DNA from 3 places in the Pantoea sp. CFCC18177 genome. Region 1 is predicted to be linked to each of the others. Evidence: predicted binding sites of a transcription regulator. Region 1 holds the regulator's gene; each other region holds the start of a gene.

Region 1 (7,481 bases):
TGCGTTAACCAGCTGAAATTGCTCATTAAGGCGACAGAATAAGCCGTGTAACAGATTAATAGAAAAAGGCCTTACCTTTTGGAAAAAAAGTGGATTAGAATCACTTCGGCGCTGATCGTTGATCAGATTTCTCTTACGTAGCCGCGGCCTGTTTTTTTATCAGACTGCTTAACCTGTAACCGGACTATGCGTTTACTGATTACGCTTATCATACTGGCTTTCGCCCAACTGTTCGTTAATGTGGCCTCTGCTTCACCGCATGCGCCTGTTAACGCCAGTTTGCATAATGCTGAGAAAAAAAGCGCGCGCGAAGATGAGCGCCGCAAGCGACGTCCGGTGAAAACCACGGCTAAAAAGTCTCGCCTGTCTACTACGGTGCAAAAACTCAAGCTGAAGAAGCAAAGCAAGACAGAAACCGCGCTGCACAAAACCACCCGTAAGAAATCCCTGCTGAAATCGCCAGCAAAGAAATATGGCCATCAACGCTTAGCCAAAAAAACGCGTGAAGTCGATGATGAAGCGCTGGAGCTGACCGGCATTCGCATGAGCAAATCACACCGCCAGCGTTATCAAAAGGCGCGTGAAACAGCGATGACCAAATTGATGGGCCAGTTGGGCAAACCTTATCAGTGGGGTGGCACCTCGCCGAATACAGGTTTCGACTGCAGTGGTCTGGTGTGGTACGCCTACAAAGATTTAGTCAAATACAAATTCCCGCGCACTGCGAATGAGATGTATCACTTGCATGATGCCGCGCCGATTAAGCGTCAGATGCTCGAAAAAGGCGATTTAGTCTTCTTCCGTATTAATAATCGTGGCACTGCCGATCACGTAGGTGTCTACCTTGGTAACGGTAAATTTATTCAGTCACCGCGCACCGGTAAAGACATTCAGATTAGTGCGTTGGGTGAGGATTACTGGGAGAAGCATTATGTTGGTGCACGCCGCATGATGACGCCGAAAACCATTCGTTAGTCGTTGCGCAACGTATAAAAAAAGCCGGATGCTTTCACAGCACCGGCTTTTTTTATACGCTTTTGTTTAATGCAGGATGGCCGTAAAGCTGAACGCAATAATCATTAACAGTGCGCCAACCGTGGTCATCAGGGCCAGCTTCAGATCTGTACTCATCACTACTCCTTAGTCACACTTTTATTAGGGTTAAAACAATTTTCGCACAGCGTCAGGCAAAAATCTCGTGTTATCCGCGCCAGCTTGCTAGAATCGCCGCCTTTCGTTGCGCAACCCATTTTGCGCATGCTGTATTTACAGCCTGCTGAAGCGATTTTTCCTGCCTGAACAGGCAGCGTTGACCCAAATTTTCGGGTGCAAAACCCTTCGCAGACGCAAACGTTTAACAATATACTTATCAGTACGTTGCGATAAGCCGGGGAGTACCTTTTTCATGGCCACAATTAAAGATGTAGCAAAACGCGCGGGTGTCTCCACCACCACGGTTTCGCATGTCATCAACAAAACGCGTTTTGTCGCAGAAGAGACGCGTAACGCCGTTTGGGAAGCAATTAAAGAATTGCACTATTCCCCCAGCGCCGTTGCGCGCAGTTTGAAGGTCAATCACACCAAGACATTGGGATTGCTGGCGACTTCAAGTGAAGCTCCCTACTTTGCTGAGATCATTGAAGCGGTTGAGAATCACTGCTTCGAGCGCGGCTACACATTAATCCTTGGCAATGCGCACAACGACCTGCAAAAGCAGCGTGCTTATCTCTCGATGATGGCGCAGAAGCGCGTCGATGGTCTGTTGGTCATGTGCTCCGAATACCCAGATGACCTGCTGCAAATGCTGGAGGAGAATCGCAATATCCCGATGGTGGTGATGGACTGGGGTGCTTCGCGCGGTGACTTTACCGATACCGTGCAGGACAATGCTTTCCATGGCGGTTATTTGGCTGGGCGCTATTTGATCGAACGTGGTCACCGCGATATTGGCGCGATCCCGGGACAACTTGAACGCAACACGGGCGGTGGACGCCACGCTGGCTTCTTGCAGGCAATGAATGAAGCCGGGGTCACGGTGCGGCCAGAGTGGATTGTGCAGGGTGATTTTGAACCCGATTCAGGCTATCAGGCGATGCAACAAATCTTGAATCAGAAACAGCGTCCAACTGCCGTATTCTGTGGTGGCGATATCATGGCAATGGGTGCGATTTGCGCAGCCGATGAGATGGGCTTGCGCGTCCCGCAAGATATTTCCGTGATCGGGTACGATAACGTGCGCAACGCGCGCTTTTTCACACCAGCGCTCACCACCGTGCACCAACCGAAGGCTGAGTTGGGTGAGAAAGCGCTCGAAATGTTGCTGGATCGCATCACCAGCAAGCGTGAAGAGCCACAAACGATTGAGGTTCAACCGACCTTGATTGAGCGCCGCTCCGTTGCCGATGGCCCATTCCGCGACTATCGCCGCTAACCTCGCGTTTCGCTGAGCCATTCGTGGTTCAGCGTCTCTGCATCACCCAGATAAGCCAGAAGCCAATCCAACGCGGGTGATGCTCGCTGCTCTGACCAACTGACACAGCAAGGGCTGTCAGGAAACGGCTGCGGCAGTGGCAATTCCACCAGCGTGCCTTGATCCAACAGTGGCCGCGCTAAATGCCCTGGCACCATGCCGACACACAATCCCGCCTGCAAACAATCCATTCCGGTTTCCCACTCCGGCACCACCAAACGCCGCTGATTGTCCAGGGTCCAGGTCATACGTCTGGGTAATGCGCGAGACGTATCTTCCAGCACCAGCGATGGCCAGGCACGCAATATTTCATCATTTAATTCTGTATTGTTGACCAACGGATGATCGGGACTGACAACGCAACGCCAGTTTAAGGCCCCCATATCCTGAAAGGCGAAACGCCCGCCAACCGGAACCGCCTGCGTTGCGCCAATAGCGACATCAACACGCCCGTCGGCCAGCGCATCCCAGACACCGTTGAACACTTCGTAGCTGATAATCAGCTCCATATCCGGGAAATGACGGTAAAAATCTTTCACCAGTTGTCGGGTGCGCTGGGGTTTGACGATGCAGTCCACCGCGATGCTCAACTGTCCGCGCCAGCCGTTCGCCAACTGTTGGCACTGCCTGCGCGTTGCAAGCATTTTTTTGATAACAGATCGCCCTTCACGGACAAAGTGCTCACCAGCTGGTGTTAAGACGACTTCACGATGCTGACGTTCAAACAACGGAACCGCTAACCAGGTTTCCAGTTGCCTGACGGTATAGCTGACGGCAGAAGGCACACGATGCAACTCTTGCGCTGCCGCGCTGAAACTGCCGGTGCGCGCCACCGCATCTACTACTTCCAGTGCATGCTCAGACCACATGGATTTGCCTTCAAAATTTTTAACAGCAGATTGCAAATATTAGCGTTTCACAAACCATAACGCACTCTTTTACACTCCCCGGCGTTCAATCTGCCAATGAGAATCACTATGTTGTCTTCAAAAGGATTTCTGCCCTACCTTGCCTTGCTGAGTATGCTCGGCTTTCTCGCCACGGATATGTATCTGCCCGCTTTTGGTGACATGCAACGCGATTTTGCCACGGCTCCGGGTACGATCAGCGCCAGCCTTAGCCTGTTTCTCGGTGGGTTTGCCTGTGCGCAGGTGTTTTGGGGCCCCTTGTCGGATCGCTTTGGTCGTAAACCAATTCTGTTGGCAGGATTGACACTTTTCGCCTTGGGCTGCCTTGGCATGTTGTGGGTAAGAGATGTAAACCTGATGCTGGCATTGCGCTTCGTACAGGCTGTGGGCGTCTGTGCGGCGGCCGTGAGCTGGCAGGCACTGGTGGTGGATCGCTACCCGAAAGCACAAGCCAACAAAGTGTTTGCCACCATCATGCCTCTGGTCGCGCTCTCGCCAGCTTTAGCCCCATTGCTGGGTGCCTGGCTAATGGGACACTTCCATTGGCGCAGTATTTTTATCGCGCTCACAGCGATCACCGTTTTGCTGCTCATTGGCACCCTGCAACTGACTGCCCGCAAAAAGGGTCAGGCTGCAAAGGTTGCGCAACCTGGCTGGCTCACGCTGCTGAAGACCCGCGTATACAGTGGCAACGTGCTGATTTACTCAGCCTGTTCTGCCAGTTTTTTCGCGTGGCTAACCGGTTCACCTTTTATTCTCGCCTCAGCAGGGTTAACACCCGCAGACATTGGCTTGAGCTATATCCCACAGACCATTGCTTTTCTGATTGGTGGCTTCGGCTGCCGCGCGTTGCTCAATCGTTATCAGGGTGCGCAACTTCTTCCATGGCTGCTGGTGGTGTATAGCCTGAGCATCCTCAGTCTGTTTGTGGTCGCCATGCTGCCTGCTCCATCATTAGTGGCATTATTGCTGCCTTTCTGCGGCATGGCGCTGGCAAATGGCGCGATTTACCCGATAGTGGTTGCCAGTGCTTTGGCCCCCTTCCCTCAGGCCACAGGTAAAGCGGCGGGTTTACAGAACCTGTTTCAACTCGGCCTGTGCTTTATTGCCAGTCTGCTGGTATCCGCCGGATTAGCACAAGCGCTGCACAATACGACCCTCGTGATGGTGGCAACGGTCGTGCTGGCATGGGCTGGCTTTATCTGGCAGCGTTCGCCTTGCGCACAAAGTGATGTTGCTCACAACTCTCGTCCCTGCGAAGATAATCACTAACGAAATAACTTTCGTTAGCATACTAACGATAACTCGTTGAATATTGCCCCACGTGAGCATATACTCGGTGGGTCAGCATTTCCGTAACAAATCAATAACATAATTGTATTAATTTTAAGCGACTCTGTCGCTGGGATGGCGTCTGCACGATCTTCCTCTCCTGATTTGTGCCAGACATTTCTATTCAGATTCATACCTCTGTAAAACGTCGGCTATGTGGCGCACGGATTTTCCGTGAGTTCTCTCACAGGCCTGGGGAAATTGACTATTATTTCCTCAGGTTCAAATCGGAAAGGTGATGGAGAAGCTATGAGTTCATCGTGTATAGAAGAAGTGAGCCTTGAAGAAAACCACTGGTTTCGTATCGTCAGCGAATTACTGGAACGCGCTGATGTTACCATCAATGGCACACGCCCCTGGGATATTCAGGTTAAGCACCCTGATTTTTTCAAACGTGTTTTGCAAGAAGGATCGTTGGGTTTAGGTGAGAGTTATATGGACGGCTGGTGGGATTGCGAACAGCTGGATGTATTTTTCCATCGCGTACTGAAACAACATCTGGACAAACAACTGCCTCACCATTTCAAGGATACGTTGCGCATTGCTGCCGCGCGATTGACCAATTTACAGTCGAAAAAACGCGCATGGATTGTTGGTAAAGAACATTACGATCTGGGCAATGACCTTTTTTCGCTGATGCTCGATCCTTTCATGCAATATTCCTGCGGTTACTGGAAAGATGCGGAGACGCTTGAACAGGCGCAATACGCCAAATTAGATATGATTTGCCGCAAATTGCAGCTCGAACCGGGTATGACACTACTGGATATCGGTTGCGGATGGGGTGGACTGGCGGAGTTTGCCGCGCGTCACTATGGCGTGAAAGTTCATGGCGTCACCATTTCCGCTGAGCAGCAGAAACTGGCCCAGCAGCGCTGTGAAGGCCTGGATGTCACCATTCTGTTGCAAGACTACCGCGATTTGAATCTGCAATTTGACCGTATTGTTTCTGTTGGGATGTTCGAGCACGTGGGGCCGAAAAACTATGCCACTTATTTTGACGTCGCTGATCGCAACCTCAAACCAGACGGCATATTTTTACTGCATACCATTGGTGCCATCACCACGGATATGAATGTCGATCCGTGGATTGATAAATACATTTTCCCGAATGGCTGCCTGCCTTCTGTGCGTCAAATTGCTGATGCCAGCGAGAAACATTTTATTATGGAAGACTGGCACAACTTTGGCGCTGACTATGACACCACGTTAATGGCCTGGTATGAACGTTTCCAGGCGGCCTGGCCGCAGCTGTCAGAGAAGTACGGCGACCGTTTCAAACGCATGTTCAGCTACTATCTCAACGCCTGCGCGGGTGCTTTCCGTGCGCGTGATATTCAGCTGTGGCAGGTGGTATTCAGTCGCGGGAAGGATGGCGGTTTGCGTGTAGCACGTTGATTGTGCGTGAAGCAAAAAACAAAGGCGCCGCGGGCGCCTTTTTTCTCTCTTATTCCGCGTCGTCGAGGTGAGCTAACGCTGCTGCTTCACGTTGCGCCAATACGCGCTCAACGGTTTCGACAATCGCCTGCGTGTGCGGGTCGATCTCAATGTTGACCTTATGCCCCAGCTTTTTGGCTCCCAACGTGGTGCGTTCCAGCGTTTCCGGAATCAGGTGCACGCAGAATTTGCTTTTCGTCACATCCCCAACCGTAAGGCTGATGCCGTCGATGCCCACAAAGCCTTTATGCAGGATATATTTCATTTGCGACGCATCCTGCAATTTAAACCACACTTCACGGTTGTTTTCTGACTGGATAATTTTGCAAATTTCAGCCGTGGTCATAATATGGCCGGACATTAAGTGACCGCCAATTTCATCGCTGAACTTCGCCGCACGCTCAATATTCACGACATCGCCAACCTGTAATTCACCCAGGTTAGTAATGCGCAATGTCTCTTTGATCAAATCGAAACTGACGCGATCGCCCTCAATCGCCGTCACGGTCAGGCAGCAACCGTTATGCGCAACCGATGCGCCCAGTGCCAGACCGGGCAACAACTCTTCCGGCAAACGCACAATATGGGTACGAAACAACTCTTTTTCTTCAACGGCGATAATTTCGGCCGTGCCCTGCACAATCCCAGTAAACATAATCTCAGCCTTGGTGAAGTTTGCCGTAGTTTATCACAGCTTGGCCTGCGGCGTTTAATTTGCCGGAGTTCAAACTTTACACAAATAACTTAACAAAATGCGATCAAAGTTTGGTGGAACAGAGTGCTCCCGTTACACTATGCCGCGCATTCTCTGGGGATTTCACCCCACTCTCTTGATAATTTAAGCAGGTGTTACGTGCAGAAGTATTTAACAGAAGCGCGTCAATTGCTGGCCCTCGCGATCCCGGTCATCCTTGCTCAGGTGGCTCAGACAGCGATGGGTTTTGTGGATACCATTATGGCCGGTGCGGTAAGCGCCACGGATATGGCCGCCGTTGCTGTCGGCACCTCTATCTGGCTTCCCGCCATTCTGTTTGGTCATGGTCTTCTACTGGCTTTGACGCCAACCGTTGCGCAACTCAACGGTTCAGGGCGACGTGAACGCATCGCAGAACAGGTACGCCAGGGGTATTGGTTAGCCCTGGCCGTGGCGTTGCTGATCATGATTGTGCTGTGGAACGCGGGTTATCTCATCCATGCGATGCATGATATCGATCCGCAACTGGCAGCTAAAGCAGAGGGGTATCTGCACGCCTTATTGTGGGGCGCGCCTGGCTATCTCTTCTTCCAGGTCGCTCGCAACCAATGTGAAGGTTTGTCAAAAACCAAACCGGCGA
Region 2 (7,481 bases), on a different contig from region 1:
GAAGTGCGCAGCGTGCAGGAAAAGTTAGAAAAAGCGCTGTCGAAAGTGGCGAATCATCCGGTGGTCGTATTCTGCGCCGGACGCACCGATGCGGGTGTGCATGGAACCGGGCAGGTGGTGCATTTTGAAACCACCTCTCAGCGTGCTGACGGTGCCTGGACGCTGGGCGCCAACGCCAATTTGCCGGATGACATTGCGGTGCGTTGGGTCAAAGAAGTGCCCGATGAGTTCCACGCGCGTTTCAGTGCCACTGCGCGTCGCTATCGCTACGTGATTTTCAACCAGCGGCTGCGCCCTGCGATTCTGGGCAACGGTATCACCCATTTTTATCATCCGCTGGATGCAGAAAAAATGCAGCGTGCAGGGCAGTGTTTGATCGGCGAGAACGATTTCACCTCGTTCCGAGCCGTGCAGTGCCAGTCACGCACACCGTGGCGCAATGTGATGCACCTCAACGTCACGCGTCAGGGGCCGTATGTGATTGTCGATATCAAAGCCAACGCCTTTGTGCATCACATGGTGCGCAATATCGTCGGCAGCCTGATGGAAATTGGTTGTGGCAACAAGCCTGAGAATTGGATGGCTGAGTTGCTGGCAGCAAAAGATCGCACTCTTGCGGCAGCAACCGCTAAAGCAGAAGGGTTGTATTTGGTGGCGGTGGATTATCCATCCCATTTTGCGTTACCTCAGCCTGCGCTGGGACCCTTGTTCCTCGCGGATTAACTGTTAATTGAAGGATGTAGGGGAGCCGTATGGAGTTTATCCACTTCGTTATTGATTTTATTCTGCATATTGATGTGCATTTAGCCGAACTCGTGGCGCAGTACGGCATCTGGATTTACGCCATTCTGTTCCTGATTCTGTTCTGTGAAACCGGCTTAGTGGTCACGCCTTTCCTGCCAGGGGATTCCCTGCTGTTTGTGGCCGGTGCCTTGGCCGCACTGCCGGGCAACGATCTCAATGTGCATTTAATGGTGACGCTGCTGGTGATCGCCGCCATCCTCGGCGATGCGGTGAACTACACTATTGGTCGGTTGTTCGGTGAGAAGCTGTTCAGTAACCCGAACTCAAAAATTTTCCGTCGTAGCTACCTGGATAAAACCCACGCGTTCTACGATCGCCACGGTGGCAAAACCATTATACTTGCGCGCTTTGTACCAATCGTGCGAACCTTTGCCCCCTTTGTGGCAGGGATGGGACACATGTCTTATCGCCACTTCGCGCTCTTCAACGTAACGGGTGCGCTGCTATGGGTACTGCTCTTCTCCTACGCCGGTTACCTGTTTGGCGACTTGCCGGTGGTGCAAGAGAACCTGAAGCTGCTGATTGTGGGCATTATTGTGGTCTCAATACTGCCAGGCGTGATTGAAGTGTGGCGTCATCGCCGCCAGGCGCGTCAGCAGAAGCCACAGTAAGCCTGTTACCAGATTTTTGTCCACAGCGAGAACGGGTTGTGGTTTAATGAGCGACATTTACGGCCTGCTGAAGGTGATTTCGGCAGCCACAAGAAGACTGGACCAGGTCAGCATTAAACAGAAAGGTCATCAATGAGCTGGATTGAACGCATACTGAATAAAAGCACCACCACGCCAACGCGCAAAGCCAGTATCCCGGAAGGGGTCTGGACCAAATGCGATAGCTGCGGCCAGGTGCTGTACCGCGCCGAGCTGGAGCGTAACCTTGAGGTCTGCCCGAAGTGCGACCACCACATGCGTATGCACGCCCGTGAGCGTTTGCACAGCATGCTGGACGAAGGTTCTCTGGTTGAGTTAGGCAGCGAGCTGGAACCGAAGGATCTGCTGAAGTTCCGCGATTCTAAGAAGTACAAAGATCGTCTGGTTGCCGCGCAGAAAGATACCGGTGAAAAAGATGCATTGATCACCATGAAAGGCACACTGCATGGTATGCCGGTGGTGGCTGTAGCTTTCGAGTTCTCCTTTATGGGCGGCTCGATGGGTTCTGTGGTTGGCGCGCGCTTTGTGCGTGGCGTTGAACAAGCACTGGAAGATAACTGCCCACTGATTTGCTTCTCAGCCAGTGGCGGTGCGCGTATGCAGGAAGCGTTACAGTCGCTGATGCAGATGGCGAAAACCAGCGCAGCCTTGGCGAAAATGCAGGAGCGCGGCTTGCCGTACATCTCCGTGCTGACTGACCCAACCATGGGCGGTGTTTCAGCCAGCTTCGCGATGTTAGGCGATCTGAACGTCGCAGAACCGAAAGCCCTGATCGGCTTTGCGGGTCCACGCGTCATTGAGCAGACCGTGCGCGAAAAACTGCCGCCGGGCTTCCAGCGCAGTGAGTTCCTGATTGAGAAAGGCGCGATCGACATGATCATCCGTCGTCCGGAAATGCGCTTTAAGCTGGCAAGCCTGCTGGCGAAAATGATGAACCTGCCAGCGCCGCTGCAGGATGGTGATCAGCCAACGACGGCTGAGCCGGAGAGCAACGAGGCCTGATCAGGCAACGAAAAGGCGCATCTATGCGCCTTTTCACCAATGCACCGTCAATCAGTTAACGGGACACATGGACAAGACTCTTCCCCAAGCCACGTCGCCTTTGGCCACGTGGCTTCATTATCTAGAACATCTTCATTCGCAGGCCATCGAACTGGGTCTGGACCGTATTCAACGCGTTGCTGCACGCCTCGATTTACTCAAACCCGCTCCGTTTATCTTCACCGTCGCCGGCACTAACGGCAAAGGCACCACCTGTCGTACGCTGGAAACCTTGTTGATGGCCGCGGGATACCGTGTGGGTGTTTACAGTTCGCCGCATCTGGTGCGCTACACCGAGCGTGTACGTGTGCAGGGAGCTGAGCTGGATGAAGCGCTGCACAGCGCCAGTTTCGCCAGCATCGAAGCCGGGCGCGGTGACACTTCGCTGACCTATTTCGAATTTGGTACGCTGTCGGCACTCAATCTGTTTCGCGATGCCAACCTTGATGTGGTGATCCTGGAAGTCGGGCTGGGCGGACGTCTGGATGCCACCAATATTGTCGATGCTGATGTTGCGGTTATCACCAGTATTGCCCTGGATCACACTGACTGGCTGGGGCCGGATCGCGAGAGTATCGGACGTGAAAAAGCGGGTGTGTTCCGCGCTGGTAAGCCTGCGGTAGTGGGTGAGCCTGATATGCCGCACACCATTGCAGAGGTGGCCGCAGAGAAGGGCGCACAGCTGCTGCAAATCAATCGCGACTGGCAGTGGCAAAAACAGGAAAACAGCTGGACGCTACAGGATGCGCACGGTGAGTTGCGCGACCTGCCATTGCCACAGGTACCGCTGCCTAACGCGGCAACGGCACTGACGGCGTTACGCGCCTCTGGTCTGAATGTCAGTGAGGCAGTGATCCGCGAACATCTGCCATTAGCGATTTTGCCGGGCCGCTTCCAGACCGTGAGCGAATCACCGCGCGTGATCCTCGATGTGGCGCACAATCCACATGCCGCTTATTATCTGGCTTCACGGTTGGCTGAACTGCCAAAGCGCGGGAAAGTCCTGGCGGTGGTCGGCATGCTGCACGACAAAGATATCGCTGGCACCCTGGCGGCATTGTCGCCACAGGTGGACAGCTGGTACTGCGCGCCACTTGATGGTCCACGCGGTGCAACAGCCGATGAGTTGATTGCGCATCTTGATGCAGGTAAAGCGTTCACGCATGTGGATGCGGCATGGCAAGCAGCGCGCCTGCAAGCAGCGCCTGAGGATGTGATTCTGGTGTGCGGATCTTTCCACACCGTCGCACAGGTTATGGAATCGATGGCAGCGGAGAACGGCAGTGGCAAGTAAGTTTCAAAATCGCTTAGTCGGGACCGTTATTCTGGTTGCGATTGGCGTCATTGTGTTGCCGGGCCTGTTGGACGGCAAGAAAAAACACTACAAGGAAGAGTTTGCGGCGATCCCGCTGGTGCCCAAACCTGACGATCAGCAAGACAGCGAAATGGTACCGCCGGTCACGCAACCGTTGCCTGCGCAACCGCCAGAAGGCGCCGGTGCGGCACAGAATCCGGAGAATGCGAAAGCCACGGGTAATGCCAGCAACGGCAGTGCCCAGCCTGCGCAGAACAGTGAGCCGACGCTGGTGACGCCACCGCCGGTGCATCAGCAGGTGAAGCCGGTTGAGCAACCGAAGCCCAAACCGATTGAACAACCCAAGCCGAAGCCAGTAGAACAGCCGAAGCCAAAACCTGTCGAGCAGGTAAAACCGAAACCGGTAGAGCAACCGAAGCCGGTTGAGCAGCCGAAAGCGGTTGAAACGCCGAAGCAGAGTGAGCCGGAAGCGGCGCCTGCAGGCCAAGCGTATGTGGTGCAACTCGGCGCGCTGAAGAATGCGGCCAAGGTGAGCGAGATCGTGGCGCAGCTGCGTCTCTCGGGCTATCGCGCCTTTACCGTGCCGTCAACGCCGGTGCAGGGACAAATCACCCGAATTTACGTGGGACCGGATGCGTCAAAAGCGAAGCTTCAGAGTTCACTGAGCGAGCTACAAAGCATTTCAGGCCTCGGTGGTGTGATTAAACCGTATGGTACGCGTTAATGGCTTGATAAGCCGCGCCGATAGCAGTAAAAGGCGCGGTAAAGCATTCACTGCTTGCCAAAATGTTGCAATAAAATTATTAAATATCAGTCAGTTAAATCGCTGATGACACTCAGGGCGAAGAAAGTTTTTTTCATCGCCTTTTTTATGGATGCAGAACCGGAAAACCCTACGCAAACGTTTTCTTTTTCTGTTAGAATGCGCCCCGAACTGGATGCAGGGGTGCATAAGCACTGGGCTGGAAGAGTTCATGATCTGGATTGATTACGTCATTATTGCGGTAGTTGGTTTTTCGGCTCTGGTCAGCCTGATTCGTGGGTTTGTCCGTGAAGCCTTATCTCTCGTTACCTGGGGATGCGCGTTTTTTGTCGCCAGTCATTACTACACCTACCTTGCAGTCTGGTTTACAGGTTTTGACGACGAACTGGTTCGCAACGGCATCGCTATCGCGGTGTTATTCGTTGCCACCCTGATTGTGGGTGCCATCGTGAACTATGTGATCGGCTCGCTGGTGGAAAAAACTGGCTTGTCGGGAACCGACAGGGTGTTGGGGGTCTGTTTCGGGGCGTTGCGTGGCGTGCTGATTGTTTCCGCTATGCTCTTCTTCCTCGATACATTCACCGGCTTTTCTAAAAGCCCGGACTGGCAACAGTCGCAACTCATTCCCCAGTTCAGTTACATCATCAGGTGGTTTTTCGATTACCTGAAAAGCACGTCCAGTTTTATACCCCGGTAACGCCACCGGGAGTGCGGCCAATGAGGAAATGACAACATGTGCGGTATTGTTGGTATCACCGGTTTTATGCCAGTAAACCAGTCGATCTATGACGCGTTAACGGTGCTGCAGCACCGCGGGCAAGATGCCGCCGGCATTTGTACCATCGATGCGCTTAACTGTTTTCGTCTGCGTAAAGCAAACGGCTTGGTGAGCGATGTTTTCGAAGCACGCCACATGCAGCGTTTGCAGGGTAACATCGGGATTGGTCACGTTCGCTACCCAACGGCGGGCAGCTCCAGTGCTTCTGAAGCACAGCCATTCTATGTCAACTCCCCTTATGGTATTACGCTGGCGCACAACGGTAACCTCACCAATGCGCACGAGCTGCGTAAACACCTGTTTGAAGTGGGTCGCCGTCACGTTAACACCACCTCTGATTCTGAAATCCTGCTGAATATCTTTGCGCAGGAGCTGGACCGTTTTCAGCATTACCCGCTGGAAGCTGACAACATTTTTGCTGCGGTGGCGGCGGTGCATCAGCATGTGCGCGGCGCTTACGCAGTGGTTTCGATGATCATCGGGCACGGTATGGTCGCGTTCCGCGATCCAAACGGTATTCGTCCACTGGTACTGGGCAAACGTGTGATTGAAGATGGCCGCACCGAATATATGGTGGCCTCTGAAAGTGTCGCGCTGGATACTCTGGGCTTTGAGTTCATTCGCGATGTGGCACCGGGAGAAGCGGTGTACATCACCGAACAAGGTCAGCTCTCTACACGTCAGTGTGCTGAGAATCCGAAAACCAATCCGTGCCTGTTCGAGTACGTTTATTTTGCTCGTCCAGACTCGTTCCTGGATAAGGTATCTGTCTATAGCGCGCGCGTGCGCATGGGCACCAAGCTGGGCGAGAAAATTGCTCGCGAGTGGGAAGACCTGGATATCGATGTGGTGATCCCGATTCCGGAAACCTCGACCGATGCTGCGCTGGAAATCGCTCGCATCCTCGACAAACCTTATCGTCAGGGCTTTGTGAAAAACCGTTACGTTGGCCGCACCTTCATTATGCCTGGTCAGCATCAGCGCCGCAGCGCGATTCGCCGCAAGTTGAACGCCAACCGTGCAGAATTCCGTGATAAGAACGTGCTGTTGATCGATGACTCAATTGTCCGTGGCACCACCTCAGAGCAGATCATTGAGATGGCACGTGAAGCGGGTGCAAAACGCGTTTACCTTGCGTCAGCGGCACCGGAAATTCGTTTCCCGAACGTCTACGGCATCGATATGCCGAGCGCCACGGAACTGATTGCTCACGGTCGTGAAGTGGAAGAGATTCGCCAGCTGATCAAAGCTGACGCCCTGATTTTCCAGGACCTGGATGATCTTATCGAAGCCGTGCGCGAAGAGAACCCGGATATTGCTCAGTTTGAGTGCTCGGTATTCAACGGCGTCTACGTAACCAAAGACGTTGATCAGCAGTACCTTGAGTACCTGCAGTCACTGCGTAATGACGATGCGAAAGCGATTCAGCGTCAGAATGAAGTGGAAGGGCTGGAGCTGCATAACGAAGGTTAACATCTTCGGGGAGCACACATAAAACAGGGCGGGCGCAATCCCGCCCTGTTTGTTTTTGTATTTTTGTTCAGGTAGCGGCTATCATTGCCGCAATCTGAATAGCAAGGCTGAATTATGAAACGACTCATCATTGGAATTTCCGGCGCCAGCGGCGCGATCTACGGCGTACGATTGTTGCAGGTGCTGCAACCGGTGGCCGATGTGGAAACCCATTTGGTGCTGAGCCCTGCTGCACGACAAACGCTGACGCTGGAAACCGACTACAGCCTGCGTGATGTTCAGTCACTGGCCGACGTAGTGCATGATGTGCGTGATATTGCCGCCAGCATCTCTTCGGGATCGTTCAAGACGTTGGGCATGGCGATTCTGCCTTGTTCAATGAAAACGCTGTCAGGCATTGTGCATAGCTACAGTGACAGTCTGCTGACGCGAGCAGCGGATGTGGTGCTTAAAGAGCAGCGTAAACTGGTCCTGTGCGTGCGTGAAACCCCGCTTCACCTTGGCCATTTGCGCATGATGACCACCGCCGCAGAGATGGGGGCGATGATCATGCCACCGGTGCCCGCCTTCTATCATCGTCCACAGCGCATTGAAGATCTGATTGATCAAACGGTCAACCGCGTTATCGATCAGTTCGATATTGAGCTTCCAGAAGAC
Region 3 (7,481 bases), on a different contig from region 1:
AAAGCATTCTGCTGGCCAATGGCAACGTGACGCCAATCGAGCGCCGTCAGTATCTGGACACATTAGATGGCTACAGCGCAGCTTATCCCACGGCGGTTCGTCCACTGTTACAACTGTGGCGCAGTAATCAGGCGGCACAGTTAGCGCTCAGTGGTGAGCGTAGCCGCTATGCTGCGTTGCAGCAGAGTAATGACGCCGAACTCGATAGCCTGCGCCAGCAGCAGACTAAACTGCGTCAGTCGCTGGAAGAGACCCAGCGCAAGCTTGAGCGCTTAACGGACATCGAACGCCAGCTGTCATCACGTAAAGCACCTGACAGCAGCGATACGTCGCACGGTGCCAGTGATGCGCAAAGTGAGGATCAGTAATCATGAAACAGTCCGCACGTTTACTGCTGGTGGATGACGACCCAGGTTTGCTCAAGCTGCTGGGGATGCGGCTCAGCAGTGAGGGTTTTCAGGTATCGACAGCCGAAAGTGGCCCGGAAGCACTGCGTCATCTGCAAAAAGAGAAAGCAGATTTAGTGATTAGCGATCTGCGTATGGATGAGATGGACGGGCTGGCGCTGTTTGGCGAAATCCAAAAACGCCACGCCGGCTTACCGGTGATCATCCTTACCGCGCATGGCTCTATTCCTGAAGCCGTATCGGCGACGCAGCAGGGCGTGTTCAGTTTCCTGACCAAACCCGTAGATCGTGACGCGCTGTACAAAGCCATTGATGAGGCGCTGGCACAGCGAGCGCCCGCCAGTGATGATGCCTGGCGTGAGGCAGTAGTCACGCGCAACCCTTTGATGCTGCGTTTGCTGGAGCAGGCGCATATGGTGGCGCAATCTGACGTCAGCGTACTGATCAACGGCCAAAGCGGCACCGGCAAAGAGGTGCTGGCGCAGGCGATTCATGCCGCCAGTCCACGCGCGAAGAAAGCGTTTATCGCCATCAACTGCGGTGCATTGCCGGAACAGCTGTTGGAATCTGAACTCTTTGGTCATGCGAAGGGCGCCTTTACGGGGGCAGTCAGTGCGCGTGAAGGGTTGTTCCAGGCGGCTGAGGGCGGCACGCTGTTTCTGGATGAAATCGGGGATATGCCACAAGCGCTGCAGGTGAAACTGCTACGCGTGTTGCAGGAGCGCAAAGTGCGGCCGTTGGGCAGTAACCGCGATGTCGATATCAACGTGCGCATTATCTCTGCGACCCATCGCGATCTCCCTAAAGCCATGGAGAAGAAGAGCTTCCGTGAGGATCTCTACTATCGGCTCAATGTGGTGAATCTGAAGATCCCCGCGCTGCATGAGCGCGCTGAGGATATTCCGCTGCTGGCCAACCATCTGTTACGCCAGTCAGCTGAGCGGCATAAACCTTTTGTCCGCAGTTTTTCCGTTGATGCGATGAAACGGCTGGTCGGTGCCAGTTGGCCAGGCAACGTCCGGCAGCTGGTGAACGTGATTGAGCAGTGCGTTGCACTCAGCACCTCGCCGGTGATCAGCGATGCGCTGGTGGAGCAAGCGCTGGCAGGAGAAAATACGGCGCTGCCCACCTTTGTCGAAGCGCGAAATCAGTTCGAGCTGAACTATCTGCGTAAATTGCTGCAAATGACCAAAGGAAATGTCACCAATGCCGCGCGTCTGGCTGGACGTAACCGTACTGAATTCTATAAGCTGCTGTCACGCCATGAGCTGGACGCCAGTGAATTTAAAGAGTAGCTTGCTGCGGCAGCGTCAGGAACACATATACTAAGGTTATCCGTCCATCATGGAGGGAGTGAAAAAAGGATCTGTCATGAAAAAGATCGATGCAATTATTAAACCATTCAAACTCGATGATGTGCGCGAAGCGTTAGCAGAAGTGGGCATCACCGGGATGACGGTCAGTGAAGTGAAGGGCTTTGGACGTCAAAAAGGCCATACTGAGCTGTATCGTGGTGCGGAGTACATGGTCGATTTTCTGCCAAAAGTGAAAATCGAGATGGTGGTGGGTGATGACATCGTCGACACCTGCGTAGAAGCCATTATGAAAACCGCGCAAACCGGTAAAATCGGTGACGGTAAGATCTTCGTCTTCGACGTGGCGCGCGTAGTGCGTATCCGTACCGGTGAAGAGGACGAAGAGGCAATCTAAACCTCTCCGTTACCCACTAAAAAGCCTGCATTGAGCAGGCTTTTTTGTTTACAGCACTTTATGTGGTCCGAAGACTTCATAGTGGATGCGATCGGCACTGACTCCGGCATCAACCAGCTGACGGGCGACAAACTGCATAAATGGCAGAGGACCACACAACCAGTATTGGCGATCTTGCTGATTTAATTCACCTGAGACGCTGGCGAGATCCATCAATCCCTGCGCATCGTAACTTCCCGCATCCTGGCTTTCAGGCTGGCGATACCAGATATGGCTGCTGAATGTTGCCAGGCGCGCGCCTGTGGCTTTAACTTCGCCAGCAAACGCATGCTGTGATTTGCATTCGGCGGCATGTAGCCAATTGACGGCACCCGCATGCTGTTGGTCGGCTAGGCTGGCCAACATCGCCAGCATCGGGGTCTGTCCGACACCGGCTGAGATTAGCGTGACAGGGGCCGAGGATTCGGTTTGCAGGAAGAAATCACCGGCGGGCGCCGCACACTGCACAATGTCGCCGACTTTGGCGTTGGTGTGAAGCCAGCCTGAAACGCTGCCGTGTTCTTCGCGTTTAACGGCAATGCGATAAGCTTTTCCGTTAGGCAGATGCGTCAGTGAATACTGGCGATGCTGAATATTATCGCTGCCAGCGGGGCGCAGACTCACCGCCAGATACTGTCCGGGTAAGAAATCAGCCACTGGCTGTCCATCATTAGGCACCAGTTCAAAGCTTTTGATGACCGAACTTTCCTGATTGATGGCGCGGATACGGAAGTCTCGTGCACCACGCCAGCCACCGGCTTTCTCTTCGGATGTACGATAAATCTCTTCTTCACGCTGAATAAACACATTAGCCAGCACGCCGTAAGCTTTACCCCAGGCTTCCAGCACCTCATCGCCCGGATTGAGCAGCTCTTCAATGGTTGCCAGCAAGGTTTCACCCACCACGGCGTACTGCGCAGGCTGAATGTTCAGACTGGTATGTTTCTGTGCGATCTTCTCCACAGCGGGCAATAACACCGCCAGATTTTCCAGATTGCTACCGTACGCCACAATCGCATTGAACAACGCTTCACGCTGGTTGCCGCTGCGCTGATTATTCATGTTGAACACGTCTTTTAACTCTGGGTGTTGTGTTAACAAACGCTGATAGAAGTGGCCGGTGAGTTGAGGGCCAACCTGGGCTATGGCGGGTAAAGAAGATTTAACGGTAGCGATAGTCTGCGCATCTAGCATGGTGAATACCTCAGGGTAATTTTAAACATGTATTTTAAATGCATCTTATGATCGTTCACCTTGCCTGTAAATCCCCCGCTTTGATTACGGGTTATGCGGTAAAGCTGGAAGCTGGCACACAAACCTGAAAAATATTCCCGTTCAATGTGAAGGAATATCGTGATTTTCAGGCATAAAAAAATGCGTAAAAATCCCGTTCCAGCGCCATGCCAATCGTTTGCGTAAAAAGAGCGGGTTGCGGCTACCTTCACCTGACAAAACCGTTTACACTATTGGCCTTCGCCCCCTTGCCGGGGCCTAAACTGCCGTTAAAAGTTAGCTAGTCAGGAGATGCCGGATGTTAAAGCGTGATATGAACATTGCCGATTATGATGCCGAGTTGTGGCAGGCTATGGAGCAAGAGAAGGTGCGTCAGGAAGAGCACATTGAACTGATTGCTTCTGAAAACTACACCAGCCCACGCGTTATGCAGGCGCAAGGTTCACAGCTCACCAACAAATACGCGGAAGGGTATCCGGGCAAGCGTTACTACGGCGGATGCGAATACGTTGATATCGTTGAACAGCTGGCGATTGATCGCGCAAAAGAACTGTTCGGCGCAGACTTTGCCAACGTACAGCCTCACTCAGGTTCTCAGGCGAACTTCGCGGTGTACACTGCGCTGCTGCAGCCGGGTGATACCATCCTGGGGATGAACCTGGCGCACGGTGGTCACCTGACTCACGGTTCTCCGGTTAACCTGTCGGGCAAACTGTATAACGTTATCCCTTACGGCATCGACGAAACCGGTAAAATCAATTACGACGAACTGGCTGAGCTGGCTAAAACCCACAAGCCTAAAATGATCGTCGGCGGTTTCTCTGCTTATTCTGGTGTTTGTGACTGGGCTAAAATGCGTGAAATCGCGGATAGCGTGGGTGCTTACCTGTTCGTTGACATGGCGCACGTTGCCGGTCTGATCGCAGCGGATGTGTACCCGAACCCGGTTCCACATGCGCACATCGTCACTTCAACCACGCACAAAACCCTGGCGGGTCCACGTGGCGGTCTGATTCTGGCGAAAAACGGCGACGAAGATCTGTATAAAAAACTGAACTCCGCGGTGTTCCCGGGTGGTCAGGGCGGTCCATTAATGCACGTCATCGCCGGTAAAGCGGTCGCGTTCAAAGAAGCCATGGAGCCAGAATTCAAGTCTTACCAGCAGCAAGTCGCGAAAAACGCGAAAGCAATGGTAGAAGTGCTGCTGGAGCGTGGCTACAACATCGTTTCAGGTGGGACTTATAACCACCTGTTCCTGATCGATCTGGTGAGCAAAAACCTGACCGGTAAAGAAGCCGATGCTGCGCTGGGCCGTGCAAACATCACTGTGAACAAAAACAGTGTGCCAAACGATCCCAAGAGCCCATTCGTGACCTCTGGTGTGCGTATTGGTACCCCAGCGGTGACCCGTCGTGGCTTCAAAGAAGCAGAAGTTCGCGAACTGGCTGGCTGGATTGCGGATGTGTTGGACAACATCAACGACGAAGCGACCATTGAGCGCACTAAGCAGAAAGTTCTCGACGTCTGCGCACGTCTGCCAGTTTATGCCTGATTTGGCATAACGCTGAAGTGATAAAAAAGGATGGCGAAAGTCATCCTTTTTTTATTGTGCAACAAAAGCTTATCCAGCTGCATACCTTCACATTCCTCCTGTCTCACTATTTCTTTTTGAGTTCTCCTCTGACAAAGTAGCCGCCAAATGGGCTGCGGGCGCAGCCGACATGCCTGCGGGAGGCAAAATGACCATCGGATCGGCCAGATGGCTGGGACTCAGCTACTTCACTTATTTCTTTTGTTACGGCATCTATCTCCCTTTCTGGAGCGTTTGGCTAAAAGGCATCGGCTTAGATGCTGAGAAAATCGGCTTGCTGCTGGGATGCGGCATGGTGGCGCGATTCGTTGGCAGTTTGTTTATTGCCTCACAGGTGAAAAATCCCTCCCAACTTATTCTGGCGCTGCGGCTGCTGGCGTTAATGACCTGCTTATTCGCTTTGGGATTTTGGTTAGGCGGTCAGTGGCTCTGGCTGCTGCTGGTGATGGTGGGTTTTAATCTGTTCTTCTCACCCCTGGTGCCATTAAGCGACGCACTCGCCGCGACCTGGACGCAGCAAATCGGTCTGGCGTATGGTCCGGTGCGGTTATGGGGATCGCTGGCGTTTGTGATCAGTTCCGCGCTCACCGGGATGATGGTCAATGCCTGGTCATCGCAGGCGATTCTGGTTTTACTGAGTTTGGGCGTGCTGGTGATGTTATCCGGCATGATGCTGGTTCCTAAAACACGACCACAAGGGGATGTGCGGCAGGGAGCCAGCGGTGGATGGTCGGCGTGGTGCGACCTGCTGCGTGAAAATGCGGTTTGGCGCTTTATGCTGTGTGTGACATTAATGCAGGGCGCCCACGCAGCCTATTACAGCTTCAGTGCCATTTGGTGGCAGGACGCGGGCTACTCGACTTCAGTGATTGGCTATTTGTGGTCATTGGGTGTGGTCGCGGAAATTGTGATATTTGCCCTCAGTAATCGGCTGTTCCGCCGCTGGAGTGCACGTGACTTGCTACTGCTCTCCTGCGTTTGTGCGCTGGTGCGTTGGGTGATGCTCGGTTCAAGCACGGCGCTGCCGCTATTGATTGTGGCGCAAATTCTGCATTGCGGCAGTTTTACCGTGTGCCATCTGGCGGCGATGCGTTTTATTGCTTCACGTAAAGGGGCAGAAGTGATCCGTTTGCAGTCGCTCTACTCGGCGTTAGCGATGGGGAGCGGTATTGCCGTGATGACGATGATTTCCGGCGTGCTGTTCACCCATTTACAGGGACATCTGTTCTGGGTAATGGCACTGGTCGCGCTTCCTGCACTTTTCCTGCGGCCGCGCGCTACTTAAGCCTCCAGTAATTGTCGGATACGCTGCTGCTGATGATAACTCAGCGGCAGCTCGGCATGGATCAGTGGCGGGGAAAATAGCGGTAAAGAGGTGGCATAAGGGGTGATCACCAGCGCAATGTCACGCGGGGCGCCTTCACGCTGAAAATGCAGCATATCCTGATAGGTGATGTTGATGGGCAGCAGTGTCATCTCGCGGATCTGCTGCTCCAGTAATTGCTCCAGCGCAGCATCTGCGCCCGTTAACAGCAGTACCTGCTTTTCCTGCAATGCGCTCTCCTGCATCAGCCAGGCGCCAAAGAGTACCGCCACTAAACTCACCTCCTCAGCATTGAATTGCGTGCCGAAATCGCTGCTGAAGTGATACAGCGCGCGCTCGGTGGTGCGCAGCAATCGTGGATAGAGTCGCGCAACATCCAACGCCACACTGTTATCAATGCCAATGGCGAAATGGCTGCGATCCAGTGCCTGAGCCAGATGGGTAAAGAGTTGCAGTTTTAGCTCATGCTGATTTTTGATGCGTGTCTGTGCCAGTTGCTCAAAGCGGGCAATCAGCGCTTCCACCGCCGCCATTAGCTTCTCAGCCTGTGCATCCCGCAGTTGATTGCCATCCGGCGCATGGATCAAGCTGAATAACAGTGTCCAGAAATCAGTTTCACTGACGTCCGGGGCTAAATGACAACGCTTCTGCCAGTGATGGATGACATCGTCAGCCGCGCCGCGCTCTGTTTTAGCGGCCAGCCATATGCGTTGTTTTTCGCTGAACAAGGCGTTTTGCCGCTGGCACAGGGAATACTTCATGAAGATCTGCAGGAACAGGCGATCGCGCGGACTAAAGTCACGAGACAGCCTTAAACTGCAGTGCTGGATCAGCGCCTGTAAGTTGGTTTCATCCCACAGTGCTTTTTCGATGTTGAGTACTTTCAGGCGCTGGCGTAGCACCGGAGCAAAATGTTGGCAGACAAAATCCTGCGACAAACGCAGCGCGCGTCGCAACCAATGGAGCAGGCATAGCCGCCTGTCCAGTTCCGTCCCATGTATGCGAAAACTGCCATCGACCATCTGGTGTAACTCCAGTTGATGGTAGCGCTGTATCTCATCACCGACTTCCGCGATATCCTGTCGGGCGACGACAGGATCAACGCCATTTAACTGGCAGAGTTTTTCAAGCGTTAGCGCGGGAGCGGGCAGAAACAGTAGCAATAGCAGATGGCAAC

Evidence for each region. The regulator PurR, encoded in region 1, represses purine synthesis genes. The targets are predictions, from matches to a motif close to CANGCAAACGTTTGCNTG.
Region 2: a site for PurR is predicted at 4,705-4,722, ahead of cvpA (colicin V production protein). Genes of this name have one in related genera too.
Region 3: a site for PurR is predicted at 3,557-3,574, ahead of glyA (serine hydroxymethyltransferase). Genes of this name have one in related genera too.

The regions. Positions count from the first base shown of each region.
Region 1 is NZ_JBNBPL010000030.1:48,131-55,611, reverse strand. It holds gene ACPUC8_RS22845 (C40 family peptidase) at 187-975, shown strand; gene cydH (cytochrome bd-I oxidase subunit CydH) at 1,042-1,131, opposite strand; gene purR (HTH-type transcriptional repressor PurR) at 1,406-2,431, shown strand; gene punR (DNA-binding transcriptional activator PunR) at 2,428-3,339, opposite strand; gene punC (purine nucleoside transporter PunC) at 3,448-4,650, shown strand; gene cfa (cyclopropane fatty acyl phospholipid synthase) at 4,960-6,108, shown strand; gene ACPUC8_RS22815 (riboflavin synthase) at 6,158-6,802, opposite strand; gene ACPUC8_RS22810 (MATE family efflux transporter) at 7,001-7,481, shown strand, end outside.
Region 2 is NZ_JBNBPL010000002.1:131,583-139,063, reverse strand. It holds gene truA (tRNA pseudouridine(38-40) synthase TruA) at 1-723, shown strand, start outside; gene ACPUC8_RS02695 (DedA family protein) at 753-1,415, shown strand; gene accD (acetyl-CoA carboxylase, carboxyltransferase subunit beta) at 1,548-2,456, shown strand; gene folC (bifunctional tetrahydrofolate synthase/dihydrofolate synthase) at 2,524-3,789, shown strand; gene dedD (cell division protein DedD) at 3,779-4,534, shown strand; gene cvpA (colicin V production protein) at 4,785-5,270, shown strand; gene purF (amidophosphoribosyltransferase) at 5,307-6,824, shown strand; gene ACPUC8_RS02665 (UbiX family flavin prenyltransferase) at 6,939-7,481, shown strand, end outside.
Region 3 is NZ_JBNBPL010000002.1:334,635-342,115, reverse strand. It holds gene qseG (two-component system QseEF-associated lipoprotein QseG) at 1-368, shown strand, start outside; gene glrR (two-component system response regulator GlrR) at 371-1,702, shown strand; gene glnB (nitrogen regulatory protein P-II) at 1,779-2,117, shown strand; gene hmpA (NO-inducible flavohemoprotein) at 2,166-3,350, opposite strand; gene glyA (serine hydroxymethyltransferase) at 3,688-4,941, shown strand; gene ACPUC8_RS03665 (3-phenylpropionate MFS transporter) at 5,129-6,265, shown strand; gene csiE (stationary phase inducible protein CsiE) at 6,262-7,481, opposite strand, start outside.